DNA from 2 places in the Kitasatospora sp. NPDC018058 genome. Region 2 is predicted to be linked to the other one. Evidence: predicted binding sites of a transcription regulator. Region 2 holds the regulator's gene; the other holds the start of a gene.
The links. The regulator HrcA, encoded in region 2, represses chaperone genes, less so after heat shock. The targets are predictions, from matches to a motif close to TTNGCACTCNGNNNNNCNGAGTGCNAA.
Positions count from the first base shown of each region.

Region 1: the regulator HrcA is predicted to act here: its motif matches at 3,062-3,088, upstream of groES (co-chaperone GroES).

Region 1 covers NZ_JBIRFA010000011.1:136,004-151,033, reverse strand. The annotation lists gene ACH4E7_RS17865 (hypothetical protein) at 1-170, shown strand, start outside; gene ACH4E7_RS17860 (polysaccharide deacetylase family protein) at 250-1,161, shown strand; gene ACH4E7_RS17855 (SAM-dependent methyltransferase) at 1,166-2,353, opposite strand; gene ACH4E7_RS17850 (hypothetical protein) at 2,350-2,652, opposite strand; gene ACH4E7_RS17845 (hypothetical protein) at 2,649-2,981, opposite strand; gene groES (co-chaperone GroES) at 3,230-3,535, shown strand; gene groL (chaperonin GroEL) at 3,652-5,283, shown strand; gene ACH4E7_RS17830 (LysR family transcriptional regulator) at 5,450-6,448, shown strand; gene ACH4E7_RS17825 (WhiB family transcriptional regulator) at 6,551-6,877, opposite strand; gene ACH4E7_RS17820 (response regulator transcription factor) at 7,443-8,054, shown strand; gene shbA (RNA polymerase sigma factor ShbA) at 8,390-9,106, shown strand; gene guaB (IMP dehydrogenase) at 9,358-10,860, shown strand; gene ACH4E7_RS17805 (GuaB3 family IMP dehydrogenase-related protein) at 11,185-12,312, shown strand; gene ACH4E7_RS17800 (hypothetical protein) at 12,472-13,038, opposite strand; gene ACH4E7_RS17795 (serine/threonine-protein kinase) at 13,293-15,030, shown strand, end outside.
Region 2 covers NZ_JBIRFA010000013.1:108,110-123,139, forward strand. The annotation lists gene ACH4E7_RS20070 (S41 family peptidase) at 1-2,425, opposite strand, end outside; gene ACH4E7_RS20075 (16S rRNA (uracil(1498)-N(3))-methyltransferase) at 2,520-3,269, opposite strand; gene dnaJ (molecular chaperone DnaJ) at 3,355-4,497, opposite strand; gene hrcA (heat-inducible transcriptional repressor HrcA) at 4,572-5,606, opposite strand; gene htpX (zinc metalloprotease HtpX) at 5,875-6,795, shown strand; gene ACH4E7_RS20095 (hypothetical protein) at 6,831-7,415, shown strand; gene ACH4E7_RS20100 (DUF3097 domain-containing protein) at 7,447-8,280, shown strand; gene ACH4E7_RS20105 (Uma2 family endonuclease) at 8,271-8,828, opposite strand; gene hemW (radical SAM family heme chaperone HemW) at 8,869-10,098, opposite strand; gene ACH4E7_RS20115 (AMP-dependent synthetase/ligase) at 10,157-12,079, opposite strand; gene ACH4E7_RS20120 (ABC transporter ATP-binding protein) at 12,425-14,158, shown strand; gene ACH4E7_RS20125 (ABC transporter ATP-binding protein) at 14,155-15,030, shown strand, end outside.

The DNA of each region.
Region 1 (15,030 bases), on a different contig from region 2:
TCCGCGGCGCGGCCGGCCTGGAGCGTCTTGAGCTGCTCTCCGCCCCGGGCGAGCGGGTGCTGCTGATCACCTGGTGGAGCGGTGCTCCGGTACCGGTCGCCGACCCGCCGGCCGAGTTGCTCGGCCGCCCGGTGCACCGCTGGTCCTTCACCAGCGAGTACGTCGAGTAGACGGTGGTCGGGAACCGCCGCCGTGCCCGCTACCGTGCATAGCTGAGAGAAAGCCGGACGGGATCGGGAGCGCGGTGCGGTGAGCAGGGACGGGCGGAGCAGGACCAGGACGTACGCGGCGGGGGCGCTGGCCTTGCTGGCCTTCGCCACCGCGTGCGGCGACAACGGGGACGGCGGCGGTGCCGCCCCGGCCGCGACGAAGACCACCGCGGCCGCGTCCCCGCCGTCCGGCGGCGCCGCGCCGACCGCCGCGGCCACCACGCCGGGGGCGGCCCCGGCCGAGGGCGACGCCGCGGCCTGGGCGAAGTGGAACCTCAAGCCGCTCGCCCCGGCCCCCGCGCCGCCCGCCGACAAGCCGATCAAGCTCGAACGCACCGGCACCGTACCGGTGATCAGCGACGTGAAGACGAGCGACAAGGTCGTCTTCATCACCATCGACGACGGCGCCGAGAAGGACCCGAAGTTCGTCGAGATGCTGACCGACCTCAAGGTGCCGATCACGATGTTCCTGACCAAGGACATCGTCAAGAACGACTACGGCTACTTCAAGCCGCTCCAGGCGCTCGGCAACCACATCCAGAACCACACCGTCACCCACCCGGTGATGAGCAAGCTCCCGGCGGACAAGCAGAAAGCCGAGATCTGCGACGACCAGGCCGCGCTCACCCAGCAGTACGGCACCGCCCCGCTGCTGTTCCGCCCGCCGTTCGGCGACGGCGCCAACACCCCGATGCTCAACACCTCGGTGCAGCAGTGCGGCCCGCGCGCGATCGTGCTCTGGCGCGAGTCGATGCAGATCCACGACATGCAGTACCAGGCCGCCGACAAGAAGCTGAAGCCCGGCGACATCATCCTGGCGCACTTCCGCGGCCCCAAGGAGCTCAAGGGCGCCACGATGACCCAGATGTTCGCCGACCTGCTGGCCCGGATCCAGGAGCAGGGCTTCTCGGTGGCCCGGCTGGACGACTACATCCAGGCGCCGGCGTCGTAACCGCTCAGACCGGCTGACCGAGCATCATCAGCGGTCCGTGGTCGGTGCGGCTGAGGATCACCGTGACGGTGTTCGGCCCGGAGGGCTTGAGCTGACGGCGCAGCTCCTCCGGGGTGATCGCCATCCCGCGCTTCTTGATCACCACCGTGCCGACCTGACGCTCGCGCAGCAGCGCCTTCAGCTTCTTGATGTGGAAGGGCAGCACGTCGGTGAGCTCGAAGGCGTGCGCGTACGGGGTGGCGACCAGCTCGTCCGAGGTCAGGTAGGCGATCTTCGGGTCGATCAGCCGGCCGCCGACCTGTTCGGCCACCTCGGCCACCAGGTGGGCCCGGATCACCGCGCCGTCCGGCTCGTACAGGTACCGCCCGACCGGTCCGGCCGGCGGGTCGGGCAGGTCGCCGCCGGCCAGGCTGGCGCCCTGCGGCAGCAGGGTGGCGCGGTGCGGGTGGGCCGCCTCGGTGCCGAACCAGAGCACCGCCTCCTTGACGTCCCCGTGGTCGGAGACCCACTCGGCCTCGGCGTCCGCCGGGACGGCCTCGTGCGGGATGCCCGGTGCCACCTTCAGCGCGCCGATCGGGGTCCGCCGCCCGGCCTCGATCGCCCAGGACAGCGGCGGGGCGTACGCCTCGGGGTCGAACACCCGGCCCCGCGAGGTCCGGCGGGCAGGGTCGGTGAACACCGCGTCGTAGCCGGTGACGTCCACCTCGGCGACGTCCGCGCAGCGCACCTGGACCAGCTCGGACAGGCCCAGCGCGGCGGCGTTGGCCGCGGTCGCGGCGCAGGCCGCCGGGTCCTTGTCCACCGCCAGCACCTCGATCCCGGCCCGGGCCAGCGCCAGCACGTCCCCGCCGATGCCGCAGCACAGGTCCGCCAGCCGTCGTACCCCCAATTGGGCGAACCGGCGCGCCCGCCACTCGGCCACACTGCGCCGGGTGGACTGCTCGACCCCGTTGGGCGTGAAGTACATCAGGTCCGCGTCCGCCCCGAACTTCGCCCGCGCCCGCTGCCGCAGCCGCGCCTGCCCGAACGCCGCCGACACCAGCTCCGCCGGATGCTCCCGCCGCAGCCGGGTGGCGAGCGCCAGCTCCTCCTCGGGCGTGAACTCGCGCAACTCGGCGAGCAGGGCCTGGCCCTCGGGGGTCAGCAGGGGCTGGAGGTTCTCGGTGTCCACGGGCCCATTCTGACCGGTCAGCCGAGGATGTTGAGGCCGACGGCGGGCCAGATCAGCAGCGGCCCGAGCACAGGTGCGGCCGCCGCGACGACCGGGGTGATCCGGTAGCCGGTCCGCCAGGTGCCCCGGACGGTGAACGCCAGCCCCACAAGGGTGCCGACGACGCAGACGACCAGCCCGGCGGCCCAGGAGTGGAGGAAGAGCGCCAGGACGAAGGCCGCCCAGAAGCCGATGTACGCCGCGCCGCCGATCGACAGGAGGACGGTCAGGGCGAGCAGCAGGTCGACGCCCCAGTGAATCCGTGGCCGTGGCGCGCTCACCGGAGGACGCCGGAGGAGAAGACGGCCGGGAGGACGAAGGGCGAGATCGAGGCCGCGACCGGCAGGCAGCGGTAGCCGGCGCGGTGGCTGCGGACGGCGACCACGATGTCCGCCACCAGGGCGGCCACCGGGCCGGCGAGCATCCCGTAGGCCAGGAAGGCCCAGGCGCTGCCGTCGCCCTCGTCGCCGCGGCCGGGGCCGTTGCCGAAGCTCGCGACGAAGGAGAAGACGACGTACGGGAGTGCGATTCCCAGCAGGGGCAGTGCCAGTAGGGCGAAGGTGGCGTCCTTGAGCCGGGACGGGCCGATGCGGGCCGGGGTGTCGGTCATGGGACGAGTCTGCGACCCGGGCTCCGCCTCGCACATGAGTACGGCTACTCATTCGCGGAACGGGTTCCGGAGGCGCGCCGTTGGCACTCTGGTTGACGGAGTGCTAACACGGGCCTATGGTCGTCCTTGGCACTCCCCACTAGGGGAGTGCTAACGCGAAGACGCGTGTCTGACCCCCGCGACGGCAGGCATGCAGGTTCGCCCCTACCCGTTAGAAAACCCCGTAATCTCCGAAGGGGAGCTCGGACGTGACCACCAGCAGCAAGGTTGCCATCAAGCCGCTCGAGGACCGCATCGTGGTCCAGCCGCTCGACGCCGAGACCACCACGGCCTCCGGCCTGGTTATCCCGGACACCGCCAAGGAGAAGCCCCAGGAGGGCGTCGTCCTGGCCGTCGGCCCGGGCCGCTTCGAGGACGGCCAGCGTCTGCCGCTCGACGTCGCCGTGGGTGACATCGTCCTGTACTCGAAGTACGGCGGCACCGAGGTCAAGTACCAGGGCGAGGAGTACCTCGTCCTCTCGGCCCGCGACGTCCTCGCGATCATCGAGAAGTAAGACGTCCCCGCCCCGCCCCGGATCGCGTCCTCAGTGACGGTGGCCCGGGGCGTGGTCGTTGGTCCACCTAGTTCGGCGGCCTCCGAAGCGGCCGCAGCCCCGAGGGAATAGGGAACATGGCGAAGATCCTGCAGTTCGACGAGGACGCCCGCCGCTCGCTGGAGCGCGGTGTCAACAAGCTGGCCGACACCGTCAAGGTGACCATCGGCCCCAAGGGCCGCAACGTCGTCATCGACAAGAAGTTCGGTGCCCCGACCATCACCAACGACGGTGTCACCATCGCCCGCGAGGTCGAGCTGGACGACCCGTACGAGAACCTTGGCGCGCAGCTCGTCAAGGAGGTCGCCACCAAGACCAACGACGTCGCGGGTGACGGCACCACCACCGCCACCGTGCTGGCCCAGGCCCTGGTCAACGAGGGTCTGCGCAACGTCGCCGCCGGTGCCGGCCCGGCCGCCCTGAAGAAGGGCATCGACAAGGCCGTCGCCGCCGTCTCCGAGCACCTGCTCTCGGTGGCCCGCGAGATCGAGGGCAAGGACGACGTCGCCGCCGTCGCGTCCCTCTCCGCCCAGGACACCCAGGTCGGCGAGCTGATCGCCGAGGCGATCGACAAGGTCGGCAAGGACGGTGTCATCACCGTCGAGGAGTCGAACACCTTCGGCGTGGAGCTGGACTTCACCGAGGGCATGCAGTTCGACAAGGGCTACCTGTCGCCGTACTTCGTCACCGACGCGGAGCGGCAGGAGGCGGTCCTGGAGGACCCGTACATCCTGATCAACCAGGGCAAGATCTCCTCCATCCAGGAGCTGCTGCCGCTGCTGGAGAAGATCCTGCAGGGCGGTGCCACCAAGCCGCTGCTGATCATCGCCGAGGACGTCGACGGCGAGGCGCTGTCGACCCTGGTCGTGAACAAGATCCGCGGCACCTTCAACGCCGTGGCCGTCAAGGCCCCGGGCTTCGGCGACCGCCGCAAGGCGATCCTCGGCGACCTGGCCGTCCTGACCGGTGGCCAGGTCATCTCCGAGGAGATCGGCCTCAAGCTCGACCAGGTCGGCCTGGACGTGCTGGGCACCGCCCGCCGCGTGACCATCACCAAGGACGAGACCACGGTCGTCGACGGTGCCGGTGACGCCGAGGCCGTGGCCGGCCGCGTCGCCCAGATCAAGGGCGAGATCGCCGCGACCGACTCCGACTGGGACCGCGAGAAGCTGCAGGAGCGCCTGGCCAAGCTGGCCGGCGGCGTCTGCGTCATCAAGGTCGGCGCCGCCACCGAGGTGGAGCTGAAGGAGCGCAAGCACCGCCTGGAGGACGCCATCTCGGCGACCCGCGCCGCGGTCGAGGAGGGCATCGTCGCCGGTGGTGGCGCCTCCCTGGTCCACGCCGCCAAGGTGCTGAACGACGGCCTGGGCCTGTCGGGTGACGAGGCCACCGGTGTCGCCGTGGTCCGCAAGGCGCTGCACGAGCCGCTGCGCTGGATCGCCCAGAACGCCGGCCTGGAGGGCTACGTCATCACCTCCAAGGTCTCCGAGCTGGAGATCGGCCAGGGCTACAACGCCGCCACCGGCGAGTACGGCGACCTGGTGAAGGCCGGCGTCATCGACCCGGTCAAGGTCACCCGCTCCGCCCTGGAGAACGCCGCCTCGATCGCCTCCCTGCTGCTCACCACCGAGACCCTCGTGGTGGAGAAGAAGGAGGAGGAGGCCGAGAACGGTCACGGCCACTCGCACGGCCACGGCCACTCGCACTGAGGCCCGGCGCGATAGCCGCAACTCCTGACCGGAGGCCCGGTCCGCTCCCTCGGGGAGGCGGGCCGGGCCTCCGGCGTTGCCGGGCGGGTGCGCCCGGCGGTCGTTCTTCAGGCTTCAACTATCAGTAGAATTTTGCAGAATGCAAAGATTGCCTTATAACTGAGGCATGATCGAGGCCCGCCATCTGCGCGTCCTGCGTGCGGTCGCCCGCACCGGCTCCTTCTCCGCCGCCGCCCGCGAGCTGGGGTGTACGCAGCCTGCCATCAGCCAGCAGATGAAGGCCCTGGAGAAGTCGGTCGACACCCCGCTGGTGGTCCGTTCGGGCCGCGGGATGCAGCTCAGCGAGGCCGGGCGGGTCCTGCTCAAGCATGCCACCGGGATCCTGGCCGGGCTCTCCGCCGCCGAGGAGGAGGTGGCCGCGATCGCCGGGCTGCGGGCCGGGCGGGTGCGGCTGGTGTCCTTCCCGACCGCGAGTTCCACCCTGGTGCCGCCCGGCGTCGCCCGGCTGCGGGACAGCCATCCGGGGGTGCGCGTGTCGCTGGTCGAGGCGGAGCCGCCGGAGTCGCTGGCGATGCTGCGCGGCGGGGAGTGCGAGATCGCGCTGGCCTTCCGCTACCCGCAGTCCGACGGCGCCGTCGCGCTGTCGGCCCCCGCGCACGGTACCCCGCGCGAGGCGCGGGCCGAGGCGAACCTGGAGGCGCAGCAGTTGTCGGCCGGCACCGACTGGTCCGACCTGGTGGTCACCCCGCTGCTGGACGACCCGCTGGTGGGCGTGCTGCCCGCCGCCCACCCGCTGGCCGGGCGGGGCAGGCCGGTGGAGCTGGCCGAGCTGGCGGGGGAGCAGTGGATCGCCGGCTGCCCGCAGTGCCGGGGGCACCTGGTGGAGCTGTGCGCCGGGGCGGGCTTCGAGCCCCGGATCGACTTCGCGACCGACGACTACCCGGCGGTGGTCGGCCTGGTGGCGGCCGGGCTGGGGGTGGCGGTGCTGCCCCGGCTGGCGCTGCAGTCGGTGCGCCCTGACGGCGTGTCGACGGTGCCGGTGCGGACGGCCTCCGGGGTGCCGGCGGTGCGCCAGGTGGTGGCGCTGACCCTGCCGGACCTGGCCGAGGTGCCGGCCGTCGCGCTGATGCTGGAGCGCCTGGCGGGCGCGGCCGCCGACCGCTGACGGTCGGTGGCGGGGCTGCCGCCTGCCCGGTGCCGGATGTGATGTGAGCAGCCTGAGGCGCCGCGAAGAATCGTTTCTTCACGGCGTGTCGTCGAGGCGGGTCTAGCGCTGTGCGACCGCCGGCGGGGTCAGCGGGACCTCCACAAGGCGGTGCCGCGAGCGGCCCAGCATCTCCTCGCGCTCGTCCTCCGTCATCCCGCCCCAGACGCCGTACGGTTCGCGGACCGCCAGGGCGTGTGCGGCGCACTCGGCGATCACCGGGCAGCGCATGCAGACCTCCTTGGCACTGGCCTCACGCGAACTGCGCGCCGCCCCGCGCTCGCCCTCGGGGTGGAAGAAGAGCGAGCTGTCCACGCCACGACAGGCTGCCGAGAGCTGCCAGTCCCAGAGGTCCGCGTTGGGACCCGGGAGGCGGGAGAAATCTGCCATGGCTCATTCCCTTCGGAAGCGGTCGGCCGTCGGCCGGGCGTGCTCGGCGGGCTGGTGCCGAGCGGTGCCCGGCGGGGCGTCCCGCGCTGGTATGGACACCTGGAAATATGACTTAAGGCAACTCCATGGACAAGTCACCCACACACTGGCACAACAGTCAATGACCATGAGAAAGCTATAAAAACGGGCAAACCGGGCAAGGGCTTTCGATGGGCGCGGGGTGCGGCAATCGGGTGGCCGACAGGCGCGCGACACGCCGCACCGGTGTGCGGGTCGTACGCCGACCGCGCGCGAGCTGCGCAAAAGTGCGGCGTGTGCACCGCGATGCGGCTGATCGGTAATGGGTTGGCCACGTACAGTGGTGGGGATGGCCCGAAGGCCGTAACTCATTCGAGTGACGGTCGTTGGAAGTGCGGAGGCGGTTAGCGGGCGCCGGACGTCGGGAACGATCGCGGGCAAGTCGGGGCGATCAGGACGAAGTCTGTCGCCGATCGGCCGTGTCGGAGAGGTTCGTACCAGCCAGGAGGCTCAACGTGACGCGGATCAGCTGCGGAGGACGACGGTCATGACTTCCGTTCTCGTTTGCGACGATTCCCCGCTCGCCCGCGAGGCGCTTCGCCGCGCCGTCGCGACCGTACCCGGTGTGGACCGGGTCACCACCGCGACGAACGGGGAGGAGGTCCTTCGCCGCTGGGTGGCCGACCGGTCCGACCTCGTCCTGATGGACGTCCGGATGCCCGGCCTCGGCGGGGTCGAGACGGTCCGGCGGCTGCTGTCCGCCGACCCGGGCGCCCGGATCATCATGCTCACCGTCGCCGAGGACCTCGACGGTGTCGCCCTGGCGGTGGCCGCCGGTGCCCGCGGGTACCTGCACAAGGACGCCTCGCGCGCCGAGCTGCGGGCCACCGTCACCCAGGCCCTCGCCGACCCGACCTGGCGGCTCGCCCCGCGCCGACTGCGCAGTCCCGACATGGGCGCGGCGCCGACCTTGACGGCGCGTGAGATCCAGGTGCTGGAGGGCATGAGCCACGGACGCAGCAACGCCGAGATCGGCCGCGAGCTGTTCCTGTCCGAGGACACCGTCAAGACCCACGCCCGACGGCTGTTCAAGAAGCTCGGGGCCTCCGACCGCGCGCACGCGGTGGCGCTGGGCTTCCGCTGGGGCCTGGTCCGCTGACCACCGGCGGCGCCGTCGGCCCGGGCGCGCCGCCATCGATTCCCGGAGCGGGAACCGCACGGGCGTGTGACGTTACGGTCCCGAGGTTGCACCATGGAGGAGTGGAGCACCTCGGGGACCAGCGGACAGGCACTGCGGCGAACCACGCAGCCGCAGGACACTCGGCGGACGGCGCGACGGACGGAACCACCTACGGCGGCGGGGCGGGAGGCGGGACGGTGCAGGAGGGGCCGGTGGTGCGCGGCACACCGCGCGGTGCCACAGCGCATAACGTTCCGGTGCACAACTCCGGACGCGGTGCCGCGTTTTCCCGATCGACCAGGCACCATGGACCGATGCGCGACGACGTCGCCGGTGCGGCCGGCCAGGCGGACCCGGGTGAGGCCCAGCCCTCGGGCCCGGGCCACGATCCGTCGTACGCCGATTCCGGCGGCCCCGATGCCGGGGCCGGACCGGGCCGCCCGCCGGTGCTCGGTACGGGCGGCTCGCCCCTGGTGGGCGAACTGGTCGCGGCCGCCGTCCGCGGCGAGGGCCCGGCCATCGACGCCCTGCTCGCCTACGTCCACCCGCTCGCGCTGCGCTACTGCCGCGCCAAGCTGGTCCGGCTGCCCGGCGGGGCCCGGCACCACGTGGACGACGTGGCCCAGGAGGTCTGCGTCGCGGTGCTGTGCGCGCTGCCCCGGTACAAGGACCAGGGGCGGCCGTTCGAGGCCTTCGTCTACGGGATCGCCGCGCACAAGATCGCCGATCTGCAGCGGGCCGCGATGCGCGGGCCCGGTTCGACGGTCGTGCCGCAGGACGACCTCCCGGAGGTGCCGGACGAGGCGCTCGGCCCGGAGGAGCAGGCGTTGCTCAGCAGCGACGCGGCCTGGGCCAAGGAGCTGCTCTCCAACCTGCCGGCCCGTCAGCGTGAGCTGGTGCTGCTTCGGGTGGCCGCCGGGCTGTCGGCGGAGGAGACCGGTGAGGTGCTCGGGATGTCGCCCGGCGCCGTCCGGGTGGCCCAGCACCGGGCGCTCAGCCGGCTGCGGGCGCTCGCCGAGGAATCGTCCTGAGCCCTCGACCACGTGGAATGAGCCACGGGGGAGGGTTGTTGTCAAGGGCACACGAGGCACATTCGCGGTGCCAGTACCATGGGGTATCGGCGCCTGGGCAGGTTGCCAAAGTTTCGCGGGTGCACACGGGGTTCCCTTGGAGGTTCCTCCGAACCCACCCGGCTTTCGGCGGTCTGCGCGAGTGAGCGATGAACGCGCCCCCTCCCTCAGGGCGTGAGCGGATTAGGCCGGCCACGGAAGGTACCCCCCAAATGTCTTACAACGCCGCAGGCGTACCCGAGAAGTTCGCCATGCTCGGGCTCACGTTCGATGACGTCCTGCTGCTGCCCGGGGCCTCCGAGGTGCTGCCGAACCAGGTCGACACCTCCTCGCGGGTCTCCCGGAACGTCCGCGTCAACATCCCGCTGCTGTCCGCGGCGATGGACAAGGTCACCGAGTCGCGGATGGCCATCGCGATGGCCCGCCAGGGTGGCGTCGGCGTGCTGCACCGCAACCTGTCGGTCGAGGACCAGGCCAACCAGGTCGACCTGGTGAAGCGCTCCGAGTCCGGCATGGTCACCGACCCGATCACGGTCGGCCCGGACACCACGCTGGCCGAGGCCGACGCGCTGTGCGCCAAGTTCCGCATCTCCGGGGTGCCGATCGCCGACCCGTCCGGCAAGCTGCTGGGCATCGTCACCAACCGTGACATGGCCTTCGAGTCGGACCGCAGTCGCCAGGTCCGCGAGATCATGACCCCGATGCCGCTGATCACCGGCAAGGTCGGCATCTCCGGCGTGGACGCGATGGCGCTGCTGCGCCGCCACAAGATCGAGAAGCTCCCGCTGGTCGACGACGAGGGCCGGATCAAGGGCCTGATCACCGTCAAGGACTTCGTCAAGGCCGAGCAGTACCCGAACGCCGCCAAGGACGCCGAGGGCCGTCTGCTGGTCGGTGCCGCGGTCGGCGCCAGCGCCGAGGCCTTCGACCGGGCCCAGGCCCTGGTCGAGGCGGGCGTGGACTTCCTGGTCGTCGACACCTCGCACGGCCACAGCCACAACGCGCTGGCCTGGATCGCCAAGATCAAGTCGGCCGTCAAGGTCGACGTGGTCGGCGGCAACGTCGCCACCCGCGACGGCGCCCAGGCGCTGATCGACGCCGGCGTGGACGGCGTCAAGGTCGGCGTCGGCCCCGGCTCCATCTGCACCACCCGCGTGGTCGCCGGCATCGGCGTCCCGCAGATCACCGCCATCTACGAGGCCGCCCAGGCCTGCCAGGCGGCCGGCGTGCCGGTCATCGGCGACGGTGGCCTGCAGTACTCGGGCGACATCGGCAAGGCGCTGGCCGCCGGTGCCGACACCGTGATGCTGGGCTCGCTGCTGGCCGGCTGCGAGGAGTCCCCCGGCGAGCTGCTGTTCATCAACGGCAAGCAGTTCAAGTCCTACCGCGGCATGGGCTCGCTGGGCGCCATGCAGTCCCGCGGCCAGGGCCGCTCCTACTCCAAGGACCGCTACTTCCAGGCCGAGGTGGCCTCGGACGACAAGCTCGTCCCCGAGGGCATCGAGGGCCAGGTGCAGTACCGCGGCCCGCTGTCCGCCGTGCTGCACCAGCTGATCGGCGGCCTGCGCCAGACCATGGGCTACGTCGGCGCCGGCACCATCGCCGAGATGGAGAGCAAGGGCCGCTTCGTCCGGATCACCTCGGCGGGCCTCAAGGAGAGCCACCCGCACGACATCCAGATGACCGTCGAGGCGCCGAACTACTCGAGTCGCTGAACGGCCTGACCGGCTGAGGGAGCCGGCCCGAACCACCGAGGGGCCCGCCGTCGCACCGCGACGGCGGGCCCCTCGGCGTGTCCGAGCCGCCGGCCCTCGGGGCGCCCGCGCCCGAGCCGAAAGGGCGGGCCCCTCCCTCCCGCCCGTCGGCGGGCGAGGCGGGCGAGCGGGGAGGCCCCCGGGACCGGGGGGCATCGGAGCGACGACCGTCGGCACCGGGGCGGAGCGGCCGGGAGGCGAGCGCGCGAGTCACAGCTGGTACGGGATACTGGGGGCGGCCGGGGTGACCCGGCGGGCATGAGCAACAAACCAGAAGGGCTCGAAGTGACTGAGATCGAGATCGGGCGAGGCAAGCGCGGCCGCCGGGCGTACGCCTTCGACGACATCGCCGTCGTCCCCAGCCGCCGTACGCGTGACCCGAAGGAGGTCTCGATCGCCTGGCAGATCGACGCCTACCGCTTCGAGCTGCCGTTCCTGGCCGCCCCGATGGACAGCGTGGTCTCGCCCGAGCAGGCCATCAAGATCGGCCGCCTGGGCGGTCTGGGCGTGCTGAACCTGGAAGGCCTCTGGACCCGCTACGAGGACCCGCAGCCGCTGCTGGACGAGATCGCCTCGATCACCGACGAGTCCGTCGCGACCCGCCGCCTGCAGGAGATCTACTCCGCGCCGATCCGCGCCGAGCTGATCAAGCAGCGGATCCAGGAGGTCCGCGACTCCGGCGTGGTCACCGCCGCCGCGCTCTCGCCGCAGCGCACCGCCGAGTTCTCCAAGGCCGTCGTGGACGCCGGTGTCGACGTCTTCGTCATCCGCGGCACCACCGTCTCGGCCGAGCACGTGTCCAGCGCCGCCGAGCCGCTCAACCTCAAGCAGTTCATCTACGAGCTGGACGTCCCGGTGATCGTCGGCGGCTGCGCCACCTACACCGCCGCGCTGCACCTGATGCGGACCGGCGCGGCCGGCGTGCTGGTCGGCTTCGGCGGCGGCGCCGCCCACACCACCCGCAACGTGCTCGGCATCCAGGTGCCGATGGCCACCGCCGTCGCCGACGTGGCGGCCGCGCGCCGCGACTACATGGATGAGTCCGGCGGCCGCTACGTGCACGTGATCGCGGACGGCGGCGTCGGCTACAGCGGCGACATCCCGAAGGCGGTCGCCTGCGGCGCCGACGCGGTGATGATCGGCGCCGCGCTGGCCCGCGCCACCGACGCCCCGGGCAAGGGCTTCCACTGGGGCATGGAGGCCGTCCACGAGGAGCTGCCGCGCGGCAAGCGGGTGGACCTCGGCACGGTCGGCACCACCGAGGAGATCCTCACCGGTCCGTCGCACACCCCGGACGGCACCATGAACCTGTTCGGTGCGCTGCGCCGCGCGATGGCCACCACGGGCTACACGGAGCTGAAGGAGTTCCAGCGGGTCGAGGTGACCGTCAACCCGGCGCTCGACCAGCGCTGAGCAGTACCCTGACGCGGTGTCGAAGGCCCCTGTCCGGTTCGCCGGGTGGGGGCCTTCTCGGTTTTTTCGGGGTCGGCGGGTCGGGGTGCGGGGGGGCTCGCCGATGTGTGGCGGTGGGCGGGGCGCGGGCGCGCGGCCCTCGCCCCGCGCGCCCGCGGATCAGCCGCGGTCGGCGGTGCGGCGGGTGAGGAGGAAGCCTCCGATGAGGGCGATGGCGTAGAAGGCCAGGTCGAGGGGGCGCAGGTCGGCGTACCAGGTGCTGAGGGTGTCGCGCAGGAGGCCGTGCGGGCCAGGGCTGTCGGTCTGCACGATGCGGAGCCGCTGGGTGAGTTGGCCGAGCATCAGGGCACCGGCCGACAGCAGGGCGCCGAGGGCCGGGAGTAACCGGTTCCGGCCGCCGAGGAGGCCGAGCGGGAGGGCGATCAGGCCGGCCTGGGCGATGGCCAGCCAGCCGAGGCTGTCGGCGGCCCGCAGCGGGGCGAAGCCGTACGCCAGGCCGCCGAGCAGGGTGGCGAGCAGGGCGAGGGTGAGGGCGAGGGCGGTGCGGCGGCGTGGGGCGGTCCCGGGGGCGGCGGGGGAGGCGGGGTCGTAGCCGGTGACCGGGATGCCGGGCATGCCGGGGGCGATGTACCCGTCGGGGGTGTCGAGGGCGGGTGCGACCGAGTAGTGCTGGGCGGTGCGCGGCCGGATCGATGGGCCGTCAGTGCCCGGTACGGGTGCGGTCATGGGCGTCGAGTCCCCCCGGGAAAAGACGATGAGCTGCCGAACGGTAGCAGCGGTTCGGACAGATCTTGGCGAGTTTTCGATCACAGATCGGGCACGGAGCGCCGCACCCGTTCCGGTTCGTCCCGGCTTGGGGAGGGGGGTGGGTGGTCGAGGGCCCTCCGGACAGGGGATGATGGAGGCTTGGGCGTTCGGGCCCGGGCCGGGCCGACGCGCCGTCACCACGACCGCCAGCAGCACATGGGGGAACGTTCCGAATGACCCAGGCGCAGGGTTCCACCGGCCGCCTCCTGGCCGGCCGCTACCGGCTGAACGGCGTGCTCGGGCGCGGCGGCATGGGCACCGTCTGGCGCGCCGAGGACGAGATGCTGGGCCGGACGGTCGCGGTCAAGGAACTGCGGATGAACGCCAGCGTCGACGAGGAGGAGAAGCACCGGCTGATCGTCCGGACGTTGCGCGAGGCCAAGGCGACCGCGCGGATCCGGCACAACTCGGCGGTGACCGTCTTCGACGTCGTCGACGAGGACGACCGGCCGTGGATCGTCATGGAGCTGGTCGAGTCCCGCTCGCTGGCCGACGTGGTCCGGGAGGACGGGCCGCTGACGCCCGGCCGGGCGGCGGAGATCGCGCTGGACGTGCTGGGCGTGCTCATCGCGGCGCACGCGCTGGGCATCCTGCACCGGGACGTCAAGCCGTCCAACGTGCTGATCGGCGAGGACGGCCGGGTCGTGCTCACCGACTTCGGGATCGCCAGCGTGGAGGGCGACGCCTCGGTCACCTCCACCGGCATGCTGGTCGGCGCGCCCTCGTACATATCCCCGGAGCGGGCGCGCGGGCAGAAGCCCGGGCCGCCGGCCGACCTGTGGTCGCTGGGCGGCACGCTGTACGCGATGATCGAGGGTCGGCCGCCGTACGACCGGGGCTCGGCGCTGGCCACCCTGACCGCGGTGATGACCGAGGAGCTGGTCCCGCCGGTGAACGCCGGGCCGCTGCTGCCGGTGATCGAGGGGCTGCTGGAGAAGGACCCGGCGAAGCGACTCGACGCCTCGCAGACCCGCTCGATGCTCAAGCGGGTGGTCGCCGAGGCGACCGCGAAGGCCGAGTCGACCACCGAGCACGCGATGCCGGTGGAGAAGGTGGGGAAGACGGCCGGGAAGACGGCCGTCGAGCCGGAGCCCGCCGAGGCCGAGTCCAAGGCCGAGGCCGAGGCCGAGTCCAAGGCTGAGGCCGAGTCCAAGGCCGAGTCCAGGGCCGAGGAGGCCGCCCCCAAGCGGACCGTGGGCGGGCTGCTGGGGACCGTCCGGGTGGGCAGCCGGGCTCGGGAGGAGGAGCCGGCGGCGGAGCCCGTCGCCAAGCCCGCCGCTGAGCCCGAGCCCGCTCCGGCGACCGAGCCGATCCGGCCGGTGACCAGCGAGTGGACCATGGGCGCGACCCAGGCGGCCGGGGCCGACCCGCGCACGGGCCGGCGGCGGCTGGCCATCGCGACCGTGGTGGTCGTGCTGCTGCTGATCGCCGGGGTGGTCGCGGTGGTCAAGGCCGTGGGCAGCGGGGACAGCGGCGCGAAGGGCGGGAGCACCCACAGTGCGGGCGCCACCTCGCCGGCGGCGGCGACCACCGAGGCCACGCCGAGCCAGACGCCGGCGACCCCGCCCGGCGAGCCCGCGCCCACCGGAACGGCCGCCGAGCCGGCCACCACGGCCGCCTCCTCGGCCGCCGCACCGCCGCCGGCCGCCGGCACCCCGACCCAGACCCAGACCCCGGCGTCCACGCCCCCGCAGACGCCCACCCCGACGCCGACCCCGACCCAGGCCGCCCCTGGCGGGGCGGCGCCGGCCGGGTACCACGAGTACAAGGACCCGAGCGGCTTCTCGGTGTTCCTGCCGGACGGGCTGCAGTCGGCCGGGTCGGACTCCAACCGACGGATCTTCAAGAGCGCGGACGGCAGCCAGCTGCGGATCGAGTGGAGCACCTCGCCGCACGCGAGCGCCGTCGCCG
Region 2 (15,030 bases):
TCGCGGCGCCCGGCGCGGCCAGCGGCGACCGGGCCCGGGGGTCGGAGGACTCGCCGGGCAGGATCCGGGCGATCCGCCACTGCCCACCGTCCTTGACCAGGTCCGCACCCAGCAGGCCCTGGCGCCGGGCCGGCTCGGTGTAGCGGCCGTGGGGGATCACGTAGGCGTGCGAGGTGCCGAGTTCGCCGTGCACCTCCCAGAGCAGGTCGACCAGTTCGTCGTGCGAGCCGACCCGCTCGACCAGCGGCCGGTAACGCTCCAGTACCGCGGCCCAGTCCACGCCGCCCAGGTCCGGGCGCCAGAAGTTGTCCCGCATCAGCCGGCCGTTCTCGGCGTACATCTGGCGCCACTCGGCGGCCGGGTCGACGGTCACCCGCAGCCGGGCGAGGTCGACGGCGGTCTCGTCGTCCTCGCCGCCCGCCTTGTGGTCGGCCGGGACGATCCGCAGCTCGCCCTCGTCCAGCACGGCCACCCGGGTGCCGTCCCCGCTGACCGCGAACCCGTCGACGCCGTGCACCAGTTGCTCGGCGCGGCGCTTCCTGAGGTCGAAGCGCTCCAGCACCGGGCGCGGCCGCTCGTCGTCCAGCGAGGCCGCCTCGTCGCCGAGTTCGCCGAGCAGCGGCACCCTGGTCCACAGCACGCCGTCCTTGGCGGCGCGCAGCGTGTGGAACCGGCCGCCCTCGACCGGGAACGGGACGATCCGGTCGGCGATGCCGTCCAGGTCCACCCTGGTCGCCGGGGCGGCCTCGGCCCCGCCCTCCTCGCCGTCCGCCTTCCGCGCCTTGGGCTCGTCCTCCTCCCCGCCGAGCGGCCGCCCGGCCCGCTGCGGTCCGAACGGGGACGGCGTGTCGGCGGCCAGCGTGATCAGGTACGGGCGGCAGCCGTTCGGGAAGGACAGGTCGAAGACGTGCGCGTCGTAGACCGGGTCGAAGTTGCGCACCGACAGGAAGGCCAGGTAGCGGCCGTCCGCGGTGAAGGCGGGCGAGGTGTCGATGAAGCGCTGCTGGGTGACCTCGCTGACGGTGCGGGTGGCCAGGTTGGCCAGCACGATCTGGCGCAACGAGTACGGGCCCACCCCGTGCACCGGGCGGGACCAGGCCAGCCAGGCCGAGTCCGGGCTGAACGCCAGCCCGCTCACCTCGCCGTCGGTGCTGCGCTCCAGCTCGTGCACGGCGCCGTCGGCCAGCGCCACCAGCAGCACCCGTCCGTCGTGCACGCCCAGCGCCGCCTGCTTGCCGTCCGGGGAGACCACCAGCGAGTTGACCCGGCCGAGCCGCCCGGCGGCCAGCCGGCGCCGCTCGGCGCCGTGCACGGCCGGGGCATACTCCAGCGCGTCCTCGCCTTCGGCGTCGGACACCCAGAGCACGCCCTGGGCGCCGTCCTCGCCCGGCACCACCCGGGCCAGCCGCGCGCGCACGCCCGGGGTCTCGTCCAGCACCCGGGCCGGGCCCTCGCGGTGGGTCAGCCAGTGCACGCTGCCGCGCACCACCACGGCGCCGGCCCGGCCGGTGCGGTCGGGGGCGACGGACTCCAGCCAGTGCGCGGCGTGCACCGGGCGGGGGCGGCGGCCGGTGCGCGAGCCGGCCAGCCGGATGTCCAGGCGGCGCGGCTCGGCGCTGTCCAGGTCGTCCAGCAGCCACAGGTCGCCGGCACGGTGGAGGACGACCCGGGTGCCGTCGGTGCTCGCGTTGCGGGCGTAGAAGCCGTCCGGGTCACCGGTGTGGCGGCGCAGGTCGGAGCCGTCCGGGCGGCTGGACCACAGCTCGCCGACGCCCTCGTGGTCGGACAGGAAGGCGATCCGACCGCCCTGGGGAGAACCGGCCACCCACAGCGGGGAGTCGAGCTGCCCGCCCAACTCCTCGTGCACGCGGGTGAATTCGTCCCGGCCGAGCCACAACTTGCCCGCCCGGCCGCCCCGGTAGCGCTTCCACCAGGCCGGCTCGCGGTTGTTGACGGTGACCAGCAGCACCCTCTCCCCGTCCGGCTCGAAGGCGAGCCCGCCGACCGGCCCGTACGGCAGCCGCACCGCCTCGCCGCCGTCCAGCGGCACCGCGTGCGCCCAGCTGCGGCGCTCACTGGCCTCGCCGGCGCCGGTGGTGGCGATCGGGCGGCCGTCGGCCGTCCAGCCCTGCACCCGGGTCTGCTCGCTGCCCCAGTGGGTGAGCCGCCGGGACGGCCCGCCGTCCACCGACACCACGTGCACCTCGGGGGCACCGTCCCGGGTGGAGGAGAAGGCGATGTGCCGCCCGTCCGGGGAGAACCGGGGGTGGTGCACCGGCAGGTGATCGGCCGTCAGCCGCCAGGCCCGGCCACCGCCCAGCGGGGCCAGCCAGAGGTCGTCCTCGGCGACGAAGGTGACCAGGTCACCGTGCAGATGGGGATGGCGCAGATAGGCGCCCGCAGAGGTGCTCAGGGAGTCCGTCACGCCGCCAGCGTAGGCAGGTGCGGGTACGAGCCGCCCCGTTTTCCGCAACTCCCGACCCGGCGTGCGGGGGTTACGCCCAGCGGCCGGTGCGCCCCTACGCCCAGCGGCCGGTGCGCCCCAGCAGCAGCGCCCCGGCGGCCACCCCGGCGGTGGAGGTGCGCAGCACCGAGGGGCCCAGCCGGTAGGGCTTCGCGCCCGCCTCGGCGAAGGCGGCCAGCTCCTCCGGGGAGACCCCGCCCTCCGGGCCGACCACCAGCACGATGTCCCCGGCCGCGGGCAGCGCGGCGTGCGCCAGCGGCTCGGCACCCTCCTCGTGCAGCACCGCGGCGAGGGAGGCCTGGGCCAGCAGCGGGGCCAGCTGCCTGGTGGTCATCAGCTCGCGCACCTCGGGGAAACGCAGCCGGCGGGACTGCTTGCCCGCCTCCCGGGCGGTGGCCCGCCACTTGGCGAGCGCCTTGGCGCCGCGGTCGCCCTTCCACTGGGTGATGCAGCGCGAGGCGGCCCAGGGGATCACCACGTCCACGCCGACCTCGGTCATGGTCTCCACGGCCAGCTCGCCGCGGTCGCCCTTGGGCAGCGCCTGGACGACGACGATCCGCGGCGCCGGCTCCGGCTCCCGGCGCACGGCGGCCACCGTGACGTCGATCGCGTCCTTGCCGAGCACCTCGGCGACCGTCCCGTCCACGCCGAGCCCCAACCCGTCCGCGAGGGTCACCGCCTCACCGGCCTCCAGCCGCTTCACCGCGGCCGCGTGCCGCCCCTCCGCCCCGTCCAGGCGCACCAGCGCCCCGGGCACGGCGGCGGCGATCCGCTCGGTCGCGACGACGAAGACGGGGGCGGTCATGGGGTGGTCCTCCGGAGGGGGTGGGCGGAACAGGAACGCGAAGGGGGTGTCGGGGCCCTGACCCCGACACCCCCTCCCGGACGGTCTACCGGCCGTTGAAGGCGTCCTTCAGGCGCGAGAACAGGCCCTGCTGACCCGGCGCGAACTGACCGGACGGGCGCTCCTCACCGCGCAGTACGGCGAGCCGGCGCAGCAGCTCCTCCTGCTCGGGGTCGAGCTTGGTGGGCGTCTGCACCTCGACGTGCACTATCAGGTCGCCCCGGCCGCCCCCGCGCAGGTGGGTGATGCCCCGGCCGTGCAGCGGGATCGACTGACCGGACTGGGTGCCGGGCCGGATGTCGACCTCCTCCAGCCCGTCCAGGGTCTGCAGCGGCACCTGGGTGCCGAGCGCGGCGGCCGTCATCGGGATGGTGACGGTGCAGTGCAGGTCGTCCCCGCGCCGCTGGAAGACGCTGTGGGTGGTCTCGGCGATCTCGACGTACAGGTCGCCGGCCGGGCCGCCGCCGGGGCCGACCTCACCCTCGCCGGCCAGCTGGATCCGGGTGCCGTTGTCGACACCGGCCGGGATCTTGACGGTCAGGGTGCGGCGGGCGCGGACCCGGCCGTCGCCGGCGCACTCCGGGCACGGGGTCGGCACGACGGTGCCGAAGCCCTGGCACTGCGGGCAGGGGCGGGAGGTCATGACCTGCCCCAGGAAGGAGCGGGTGACCTGGGAGACCTCGCCCTTGCCGCGGCACATGTCGCAGGTCTGCGCGGAGGTACCGGGGGCCGCGCCCTCGCCGTTGCAGGTGGTGCAGGTGACGGCGGTGTCGACCTGGAGTTCCTTGGTGGTGCCGAAGGCGGCCTCCTCCAGGGTGATCTCCAGCCGGATCATGGCGTCCTGGCCCCGGCGGGTGCGCGAGCGCGGGCCACGCTGGCCGGCCGCGGCGCCGAAGAAGGCGTCCATGATGTCGGAGAAGCCGAAGCCCGCCGCGCCGGCGCCGAAGCCGCCCGCGCCACCACCGCCGCCCGGCGACAGCGGGTCGCCGCCGAGGTCGTAGACCTGACGCTTCTGCGGGTCGGAGAGCACCTCGTAGGCGGCGTTGATCTCCTTGAACCGCTCCTGCGTCTTCGGGTCCGGGTTGACGTCCGGGTGCAGTTCGCGTGCCAGGCGCCGGAACGCCTTCTTGATCTCGTCCTGCCCCGCATCCCGTCGGACGCCGAGTACCGCGTAGTAGTCCGTGGCCACCAAATGCTCCGCTTGTTCCGCCTGTAGTAGTGCGACTGGACACCGCCGTTACTTATGTAACAGCGGCCTGCTTGCTACGACTCGGCCAGGATCTGACCCACGTACCGTGCCACTGCTCGCACCGCCCCCATTGTGCCCGGGTAGTCCATCCGGGTCGGACCGATCACACCCAGTTTGGCCACGCTCTCGTCGCCCGAACCGTAGCCGACCGACACCACCGAGGTGGAATTCAGCCCTTCGTACGCGTTCTCCCGCCCGATCCGGACCGTCATCGCGGCGTCCGTGGTCTCACCCAGGAGGCGAAGCAGGACGACCTGCTCCTCCAGGGCCTCCAGCACCGGCTGGATGGTGAGCGGGAAGTCGTGCCCCAACCGGGTCAGGTTGGCCGTGCCGGCCAGCATGATCCGCTCCTCGTTCTGCTCGGCCAGCGCCTCGAACAGGGTCGCCAGGACCGTGCTGACGGTCGGCCGGTCGATCTGCTCGAAGGTGGCCGGCAGCTCCTCCAGCAGGCCCGGGACGTCCGGCAGCCGCTGGCCGGCCGCCCGCACGTTGATCCGCGCGCGCAGATCGGCCAGGACCGTCTCGCCGACCGTGCCCGGGCAGTCGACCATCCGCTGCTCGACCCGGCCGGTGTTGGTGATCAGGACCAGCATCACCTTGGCCGGAGCCAGCGCCACCAGCTCGATGTGCCGGACGGTGGAACGGGTCAGCGAAGGGTACTGGACCACGGCGACCTGCCGGGTCAGCTGGGCGAGCAGCCGCACCGTGCGGGCGACCACGTCGTCCAGGTCGACGGCGCCGTCCAGGAAGTGCCTGATCGCCCGCCGCTCCGGGGCGCTCATCGGCTTGACCTCGGCCAGCTTGTCGACGAACAACCGGTAGCCCTTGTCGGTGGGGATGCGCCCCGCGCTGGTGTGCGGCTGGTGGATGTACCCCTCCTCCTCCAGCGCCGCCATGTCGTTGCGCACGGTGGCCGGGGAGACCCCGAGGTTGTGCCGGTCCACCAGGGCCTTGGAGCCGACCGGCTCCTCGGTGCCCACGTAGTCCTGGACGATGGCACGCAGAACGGCGAGCTTGCGGTCGTCCAGCTGGCGGACCTCACCGGCCATGGGGCACGCACCTCCGTCTTCGCACGTTGTCCGTCTGTGATGCTGCGGGCCGCTCCCGGGAAGGACCCCGACCCTGGCACTCTGCGCACACGAGTGCCAGAACCGTACCTGCCAGTGTAAGGCCCGGGTCCTTTCGCAGGAACGGCCCGCCCGGGGTGATCCTGCCCGCAGTTCGCGGCGGGGCCGCGACACTCCCCGTGCACGGGATGGTGCTCGGGGACCGTCCGGGTGGCAGCATCGAAAGCGACGGCGAATGGAGGAGCAAGCGATGTCGAGCTCGGGCCAGCACACCCGTTTCGCGCCCGACCGCGGCCTGACCGGCCGCATGGTCGCGACGATGTTCGTGATCGGGCTGCTGTACGTCGGTTTCACGGGCCTGCTGATCGCGCTGCTGCGCGGGGCCTGGCCGCTGATCGTGCTGATCTCCGGCGGGCTGTTCGTGGCCCAGTTCTGGTTCAGCGACAAGATCACCGAGCGGGCGATGGGCGCCCACCAGGTGACCGAGGAGCAGTACCCCCAGCTGCACGGCACCATCGACCGGCTCTGCGCCCTGGCCGACATGCCCAAGCCTCGCGTGGCGGTCGCCGACAACGACATGCCCAACGCCTTCGCCACCGGCCGCAACCCGCAGAACGCGGTGGTCTGCGTCACCACCGGTCTGCTGCGCCGGCTCGAACCGGAGGAACTGGAAGGCGTCCTGGCGCACGAGCTGTCGCACGTCGCCCACCGGGACGTCGCCGTGATGACCATCGCCGGCTTCCTCGGCGTGCTCGCCGGGGCGATGACCCGGATCGCCGTGTACGGCGGGTTCATGGGCGGCGGGCGCAACAACAACGACCAGAACGCGGCCATCGTGGCGCTGATCGTCCCGCTGGTGTCGATGGTCGTCTACGCGATCAGCTTCCTGCTCACCCGGCTGCTCTCCCGCTACCGCGAGCTGGCCGCCGACCGGGCCGCGGCCCAGCTCACCGGCCGGCCCAGCGCCCTGGCCTCGGCCCTGACCAAGGTGACCGGACAGATCGCGGCCATCCCCACCGAGGACCTGCGCAAGTCCCAGCCGTACAACGCCTTCTGGTTCGCCCCCGCGCTGAGCGCCCGGGAGACCGCCTCGCAGCTGCTCTCCACCCACCCGTCGCTGGAGAAGCGACTGGCACAGCTGGCGAAGATCTCCGAGCAGCTCGGCCGCTGATCACCGCCTGATCCGAATGATCCGAAAGGACCGCCGTGGGATTCCTGGACGCCCTGTTCGGCCGCACCAAGCCCGTCAAGCCCGACCTCGACCAGCTGTTCGGTGTGCCGTCCGCCGCGCTCACCCTGGAGGCCGGGGCCGGGTTCACCCCCACCGGGCTCGGTTCGGTCTGTTTCGCGGCCGTGGAGGGCGCGGCCTTCGTCCAGGTCGAGCAGCAGGTCCGGGCGCTGCTGGACGCCGACACCGAGCGCGGCGGCGTGCCGGTGGAGGCCTCCAAGGACGGCTACGGCTACTCCTGGCTGCTCACCCGGCACCGGCCCGAGGAACTGCCGGAGCTGGTGAACGACCTGCACGCGGTCAACAGCGAGCTGGAGGCGAACGGCTTCGGGCCGCAGCTGCTCTGCTCGCTGGTCTGCTTCCGCAACCCGGAGGGCCAGTCGCTGGCCCTGGTCTACCTCTACAAGCGCGGCACCTTCTACCCCTTCGCCCCGATGCCCGGCGGCGGCGAGCGGCGCAACAGCCCGCTGGAGCTGCAGGTCAACGCGATGCTGGGGAACGACCTGCGGCTGGAGAAGGACCTGAGTCGCTGGTTCCCGGTCTGGGGCGCGCCGGGCCTCTGACGGTCCGTCCGCCATCCCTATGATCACCCGTATGCGCAGCCGCCAGTACGGACCAGACCTGACCCCGCCGTGGAAGAAGCAGACCCCCGCACCGGAGGTGCCCGCCGAACGGGACCTGGTGGTCGAGGAGGTGACCACCGGCTTCTGCGGCGCGGTGGTGCGCTGCGAGAAGACCGCCGAGGGGTTCACCGTCACCCTGGAGGACCGCTTCGGCAAGCGCCGGGTCTTCCCCCTGGTCCCGCGCGGCTTCCTGCTGGAGGGCAAGGCCGTCACCCTGGTGCGCCCCACCGGCCCGGCCCCCTCCCGTGCTCCCGGCCGCACCGCCTCCGGCTCGATCGCCGTCCCCGGTGCCCGCGCCCGGGTCGCCCGCGAGTCCCGCATCTACGTCGAGGGCCGGCACGACGCCGAACTGGTCGAACGGGTCTGGGGTGACGACCTGCGCATCGAGGGCGTCGTCGTCGAGTACCTGCGCGGCATCGACGACCTCCCCGCCATCGTCGCCGACTTCGCCCCCGGCCCCGGGCGCCGCCTCGGCGTCCTGGTCGACCACCTGCTCCCCGGCACCAAGGAACACCGCATCGCCGCCCAGGTCACCGGCGACTCGGTGCTGGTCGTCGGCCACCCCTACATCGACGTCTGGCAGGCCGTGAAGCCCGCCTCCGTCGGCATCCCCGCCTGGCCCGCCGTCCCCCGCGGCGAGGACTGGAAGGAGGGCACCTGCCGCCGTCTCGGCTGGCCGGTGGACACCCCGGCGGCGTGGAAGCACATCCTGTCGAAGGTGAACAGTTACAAGGACCTGGAACCCGAGCTGCTGGGCAAGGTGGAGGAATTGATCGACTTCACGGCCCTGCCGGGTCAGGAGTAGGTCTGGAACTCCGAGGTGTCCAGGGTGATGCCGAGCAGATCCACCGGAATGGGCTCGCCGAACTTGGTGGTCCGCGCGGACACGTAGTCCGGCAGCCCTGAGGCGCTCGACCGGGTCGGCTCGGTCAGCAGCACACAGACGGCCTTGATCGGGTCGATGATCAGATAGACGGGAATCGCGCCCTCGGCGTACAGCTCCCGTTTGGTCTGGTAGTCACGGAGGACGCTGGCCCTGGAGACGACCTCGACCACCAGAGTGAGGACGGGCGCGGGAATCAAGCGGCCCGGCCCCTCGAAGGCGTCCCGCTCGAACACGACCAGATCCGGCTGCGGCTCGCTCGTCAATCCGGGAAGATCGATGTCCTGTGTGGTCAGACGGTGCCACCCCGCCCGGGGGATCTGATCCCGAATGGCTTCGACAATGATGTTGTGGACCATGTCCGGCCCGGCCGTCATCACGATTTCCCCCCTGATGAGCTCGACCTTGAAGCCTTCCGGGACCTCCAGGTTCTCGAAGATCCCCGTCACCCGGTCATCGATGGCGGTCATTGCGCGCTCCCTCCGACGGCTGACCCCGCGTTAACGACACTCAGTCCACCAGGTCACGTACGACCGCGTCCGCCAGCAGCCGCCCCTGGAGGGTGAGGGCGGCGCGGCCCTGCTCGTAGGGCTCGGGGGCGAGGAGGCCGTTGGCGAGGGCTACGGAAGCGGCCTTGCGGCCGGTGTCGGTCAGCAGGTCCAGGGCGACGCCCTCCACCAGGCGCAGTTCCAGCAGGATGCGTTCGACCCGGCGGTCCTCGTCCGTCAGGACCTCGCGGCCCAGCGCCGGGGTGCGGCCCTCGGCGAGGGACCGGGCGTAGGCGGCGGGGTGCTTGGCGTTCCACCAGCGGACACCGCCGATGTGGCTGTGGGCGCCGGGGCCGGCGCCCCACCAGTCGGCGCCGGTCCAGTAGAGCTCGTTGTGGCGGCAGCGGCCCTCGGGGGTGGTGGCCCAGTTGGAGACCTCGTACCAGGAGTAGCCGGCCGCGCTGAGCGCCTGCTCGGCGATGAGGTAGCGGTCGGCGTGCACGTCGTCGTCGATCATCGGCAGTTCGCCGCGCTTGACCCGGGCGGCCAGCCGGGTGCCCTCCTCGACGATCAGGGAGTACGCGGAGACGTGGTCCGGTCCGGCCCCGATCGCCGCCTCCAGGGAGGCCCGCCAGTCGTCGTCGGACTCGCCGGGGGTGCCGTAGATCAGGTCGAGGTTGACGTGCTCGAAGCCGGCCGCGCGGGCCTCGGCCACGCAGGCCTCGGGGCGGCCCGGGGTGTGGTGGCGGTCGAGCAGCCGCAGGACGTGCGGGCGGGCGCTCTGCATGCCGAAGGAGATCCGGTTGTAGCCGCCCTCGCGCAGCTCGGCCAGGTACGCCGGGTCGACGGACTCCGGGTTGGCCTCGGTGGTGACCTCGGCGTCCGGGGCGAGCCCGAACTCCTCGCGCAGCGCGGCGAGCATCTTCACCAGGTCGCGGGCGGGCAGCAGGGTGGGGGTGCCGCCGCCCAGGAAGACGGTCCGCACCGGGAGGTCCACGTCCCCCAGCACCTTCCGGGCCAGCCTGATCTCGGCGACCACGTTGTCCGCGTAGGTCTCCTGCGAGGCGACCGCACCGGAGGAACGCAGCTCGGTGGCGGTGTAGGTGTTGAAGTCGCAGTAGCCGCAGCGGCTGGCGCAGTACGGCACGTGCAGGTAGAAACCGAACGGCCGCCGCCCCAGCCCGGTGAGGGCGTGCGCGGGCAGGGAACCGTCGGACGGCACCGGTTCGCCGTCGGGGAGTGCGGAGGGCATGACCCCATTGTCCCGTACGGCCCGACCGAACACGCGGGCCGTACGGGAGCGGGGCGGATCAGGCCTCGTTGGCGCCCGCGTACATCGCGGCCACCGCGTCCGCGTAGGTCCGCTCGACCACCGGGCGCTTGATCTTCAGGCTCGGGGTCAGCTCGCCGTGCTCGATGTCGAGGTCGCGCGGCAGCAGGTGGAACTTCTTGATCGTCTGCCAGCGCTGCAGGTCGGCGTTGACCCGCTTCACGAAGCCCTCGATCAGCTCGCGCACGGCCGGCTCCTCGGCCAGTTCGGCGTAGCTCCTGCCGGCCAGGCCGTGGTCGGCGGCCCACGGCATCAGCACCGACTCGTCCAGGCCGATCAGCGCGGTGCAGAAGTTGCGCCCGTTGCCGATCACCAGGATGTTGCTGACGAACGGGCAGAGCGCCTTGAACTTGCCCTCGACCTCACTGGGCGCCACGTACTTGCCGCCGGAGGTCTTGAACAGGTCCTTCTTGCGGTCGGTGATCCGCAGGAAGCCGTCGGCGCTCAGCTCGCCGATGTCCTCGGTGTGGAACCAGCCGTCCGGCTCCAGCACCTCGGCGGTCTTGTCCGGCAGGTTGTGGTAGCCGCGCATGACGCCGGGGCCGCGCAGCAGGATCTCGCCGTCCTCGGCGATCCGCACCTCGGTGCCGGGCAGCGGGCGGCCCACCGTGCCGATCCGCACGTCCTCCTTGCGGTTGACGCAGGAGCCGGCGCTGGTCTCGGAGAGGCCGTAGCCCTCCAGGATCGGCACCCCGGCGCCGAGGAAGAAGTAGCCGATCTCGGGGGCGAGCGCCGCGCTGCCCGAGACGGCGCCGCGCAGTCGGCCGCCGAAGGCCGCCCGGATCTTGGCGTACACCAGCTTGTCGGCCAGCGAGTGCTGGAGCCGCAGGCCCAGCGGGGCGGTCTCGGCGCCGGTGGCGACCCGGCTCTCCTGGACGGCCCGGGCGTGCTCGCGGGCGACCTTGGCGGCCCACATGAAGATCTTGTACTTGGCGCCGCCCTCGGCCCGGGCCCGGCCGGCGATGCCGTTGTAGACCTTCTCGAAGATGCGCGGCGCGGAGGCCATGACGGTCGGCCGGATGGCCGGCAGGTTGTGGATGATCCGGTCGACCCGGCCGTCCACCGCCATCACGTGGCCGGTGGCGATCTGGCCCGAGATCAGCGTCTTGCCGAAGACGTGCGACAGCGGCAGCCACATGAACTGGACGTCGTCGGGGCCCAGCAGGCCGCTGGCCTCCTGCGCCCGACCCTCGTACGCCCAGCAGTCGTGCACCAGGCGCACGCCCTTGGGGCGGCCGGTGGTGCCGGAGGTGTAGATGAGGGTGGCCAGCTGCTCCTTGTCGAGCGCGGCCACGGCCTTCTCGATCGCGTCCGGGTGCTGCTCCAGGTACTCCGCGCCGCGCCGCTCCAGCTCGGCGAGGGTGAGCAGCTCCAGCCCGGCCGTCTCGGGGGTCTCGGCGGGCTCGTCGAAGAGGATGACGGTGCGCAGCTCGGGCAGCTGCTCGATCTGGCCGACGGCCTTGGCCAGCTGGGCGGCGTTCTCGGCGAACAGCGCCTTGGAGCCGGAGTCGGAGAGGATGAAGGCGGTCTCGTCGGCGTTGGTGCTGGGGTAGACCGTGGTGATGGCGGCGCCCGCGCACATGGCCCCGAGGTCGGCGATGATCCATTCCAGCCGGGTGGAGGAGGCCAGCGCGACCCGGTCCTCGGCCTGGATGCCGAGCGCCATCAGGCCGGCCGCCACCGCCTTCACCCGGACGGCGGTCTGCGCCCAGGTGAGCGAGCGCCACTGCTCGGCGCCCGGGGCGCCGTCCGCGGCGTGCTCGTCCACCGGGGCCGGGTAGCGGTACGCCTCGGCGTTCGGGGTGGCGGCGACGCGCTCAAGGAACAGGTGGGCGACGGAGGCCGGACGCCCGGCGACCAGGTCGGCACTGCCGGAGTCGATCAGGGACTGCGCGGAACTCAACGAGGACCTCCGGGGGCGGGTGGCCGTCTGGGGGATTGCGGCGTCCGTGGGGGCGGCCGCCGGGCCCCGGTTAACCTGAGCGGTACCGGCCAGTAACAAGGGCGTAGTCAGCAGCCTAGGGGGAAACCGGTCATTCCGTAAGAGGGCGAGGCCGGCTGGCACGGCTTCGCGGCGCCGGTGCCCCGGAAGGGGGGCGCACGGACGGCCCGTCCGCACCCGCGTCGCGGGGCACTTTGGCAAAGGCCCGGCAAACCTCAGTCGGACAGCCCTCGAATCGTCTGTACGACGCCACAGAACAACGAGAATTGGGGTGCGAACCCGACCGGCGACGACAAGAGTGTGCCAGTGCTGATCAGACTGCTCCGGGCGTACCTGCGCCCATACTCCCGACCGATCACCTTGCTGGTGGTACTCCAGCTGGTGTCCACCCTCGCGGCGCTCTACCTGCCGACACTCAACGCCGACATCATCGACAAAGGCGTGGTCAAGGGCGACACCGGCTACATCCTGCGCCTGGGCGCGGTGATGATCGGCGTCACCCTGGTCCAGGCGCTCTGCTCGATCGGCGCCGTCTACTACGGCGCCCGCACGGCGATGGCCTTCGGCCGGGACCTCCGGGCCGCCGTCTTCGACCGGGTGCAGACCTTCTCCTCCCGCGAGGTCGGCCAGTTCGGCGCGCCCTCCCTGATCACCCGCACCACCAACGACGTCCAGCAGGTCCAGATGCTGGCCCTGATGAGCTTCACCCTGATGGTGGCCGCGCCGATCATGTGCGTCGGCGGCATCATCATGGCGCTCAACCAGGACGTCCCGCTGTCCGGCCTGCTGCTCGCCGTCATCCCCGCGCTCGGCGTCGTCGTCACCCTGCTGGTGCGGGCGCTGCGACCCAAGTTCCGCAGCATGCAGACGAAGATCGACACCGTGAACCGGGTGCTGCGCGAGCAGATCACCGGCATCCGGGTGATCCGCGCCTTCGTCAAGGACGACCACGAGCAGAACCGCTTCGCCGACGCCAACGAGGACCTCACCCAGGTCGCCGGGCGGGTCGGCCGGCTGATGTCCATGATGTTCCCGGCCGTGATGCTGGTCGTGAACGTCTCCAGCGTCGCGGTGCTCTGGTTCGGCGCCCACCGCATCGACAGCGGCGACATGGAGATCGGCGCGCTCACCGCCTTCCTCTCCTACCTGATGCAGATCCTGCTGAGCGTCATGATGGCCACCTTCATGTTCATGATGGTGCCGCGCGCCGAGGTCTGCGCCGAGCGCATCGACGAGGTCCTCGGCACCAGCTCCAGCGTCGTCCCGCCGGCCGCACCGATCACCGAGGTGCTGCGCCGCGGCAACCTGGAGCTGCGCGACGTCGACTTCCGCTACCCCGGCGCCGAGGCCTCGGTGCTGCGCGGCATCGACCTCACCGCCAGCCCCGGCGAGACCACCGCCATCATCGGCTCCACCGGCAGCGGCAAGTCCACCCTGCTCGGCCTGGTCCCCCGGCTCTTCGACGCCACCGGCGGGCAGGTCCTGCTGGACGGCGTGGACGTGCGCGAACTCTCCGCCGACGCGATCGCCGAGAGCGTCGGCATCGTCCCGCAGAAGCCGTACCTGTTCTCCGGCACCGTCGCCAGCAACCTCCGCTACGGCCGTCCCGACGCCACCGACGAGGAACTCTGGCACGCCCTGGAGATCGCCCAGGCCAAGGAGTTCGTCGAGAAGCTGCCCGAGGGCCTGGACGCCCCGATCGCCCAGGGGGGCGGCAACGTCTCCGGCGGCCAGCGCCAGCGCCTGGCCATCGCCCGGGCGCTGGTGCGTAAGCCCGACGTCTACCTCTTCGACGACTCCTTCTCCGCGCTCGACTACGCCACCGACGCCAAGCTGCGCAAGGCCCTCGCCCACGAGACCGCCGACGCCACCGTCCTGATCGTCGCCCAGCGCGTCTCCACCATCCGCGACGCCGACCGGATCATCGTCCTCGACGAGGGAGCCGTCGTCGGCACCGGCACCCACCGTGAACTGATGGCCGACAACCCGACGTACCGGGAGATCGTGCTCTCCCAGCTCACCGAGCAGGAGGCGGCATGACCAGCCCCGGAAAGCCCGCCGGCACGGCCGGGAAACCCGCCGGGAAGCCCTCGGGCCCGGTGGACGGACTCCCCAGCGACTCCCAGGCCGCCGCCGCCCGCCGCGGCTCCGCCGGACCGGGCCGCTTCATGGGCGGCCAGGGCGCCGAGAAGTCCATGGACTTCAAGGGCTCCGGCAAGCGCGTGCTCGGCCTGCTGCGCCCCGAGCGCAACGTGCTGATCGGTGTCCTGGTGCTCGGCGTGCTCGGCATCAGCTGCGCCGTCACCGGCCCCAAGATCCTCGGTGACGCCACCGACCTGATCTTCGCCGGCGTCGTCGGCGCCCGCTTCCAGCCCGGCACCTCCAAGGCCGAGGTCATCGACGGGCTGCGCGCCCACGGCGAGGGCGGCATCGCCGACCTGCTCTCCGCGGTCGACTTCACCCCCGGCCACGGCATGGACTTCGGCGCCATCGGCTCCGTGCTGCTCTGGGTGCTCGGCATCTACGTCGCCTCCGCCGTCTTCGGCATCTTCCAGGGCCGCCTGGCCACCAAGGCGATCCAGTCGGCCAGCTACCGGCTGCGCCAGGACGTCGAGGCCAAACTGGCCCGGCTGCCGCTGAGTTACTTCGACAAGCAGCCGCGCGGCGAGGTGCTCAGCCGGGTCACCAACGACATCGACAACATCGGCCAGTCCATGCAGCAGACCATGGGACAGGTCATCAACTCGCTGCTCACCGTGGTCGGTGTGCTGGCGATGATGTTCTGGATCTCCCCGCTGCTCGCCCTGATCGCGCTGGCCTCGGTGCCGCTGTCGGTGGTCGTCGCCGCCAAGGTCGGCAAGCGGGCGCAGCCGCAGTTCGTCCAGCAGTGGAAGTCCACCGGCCAACTCAAC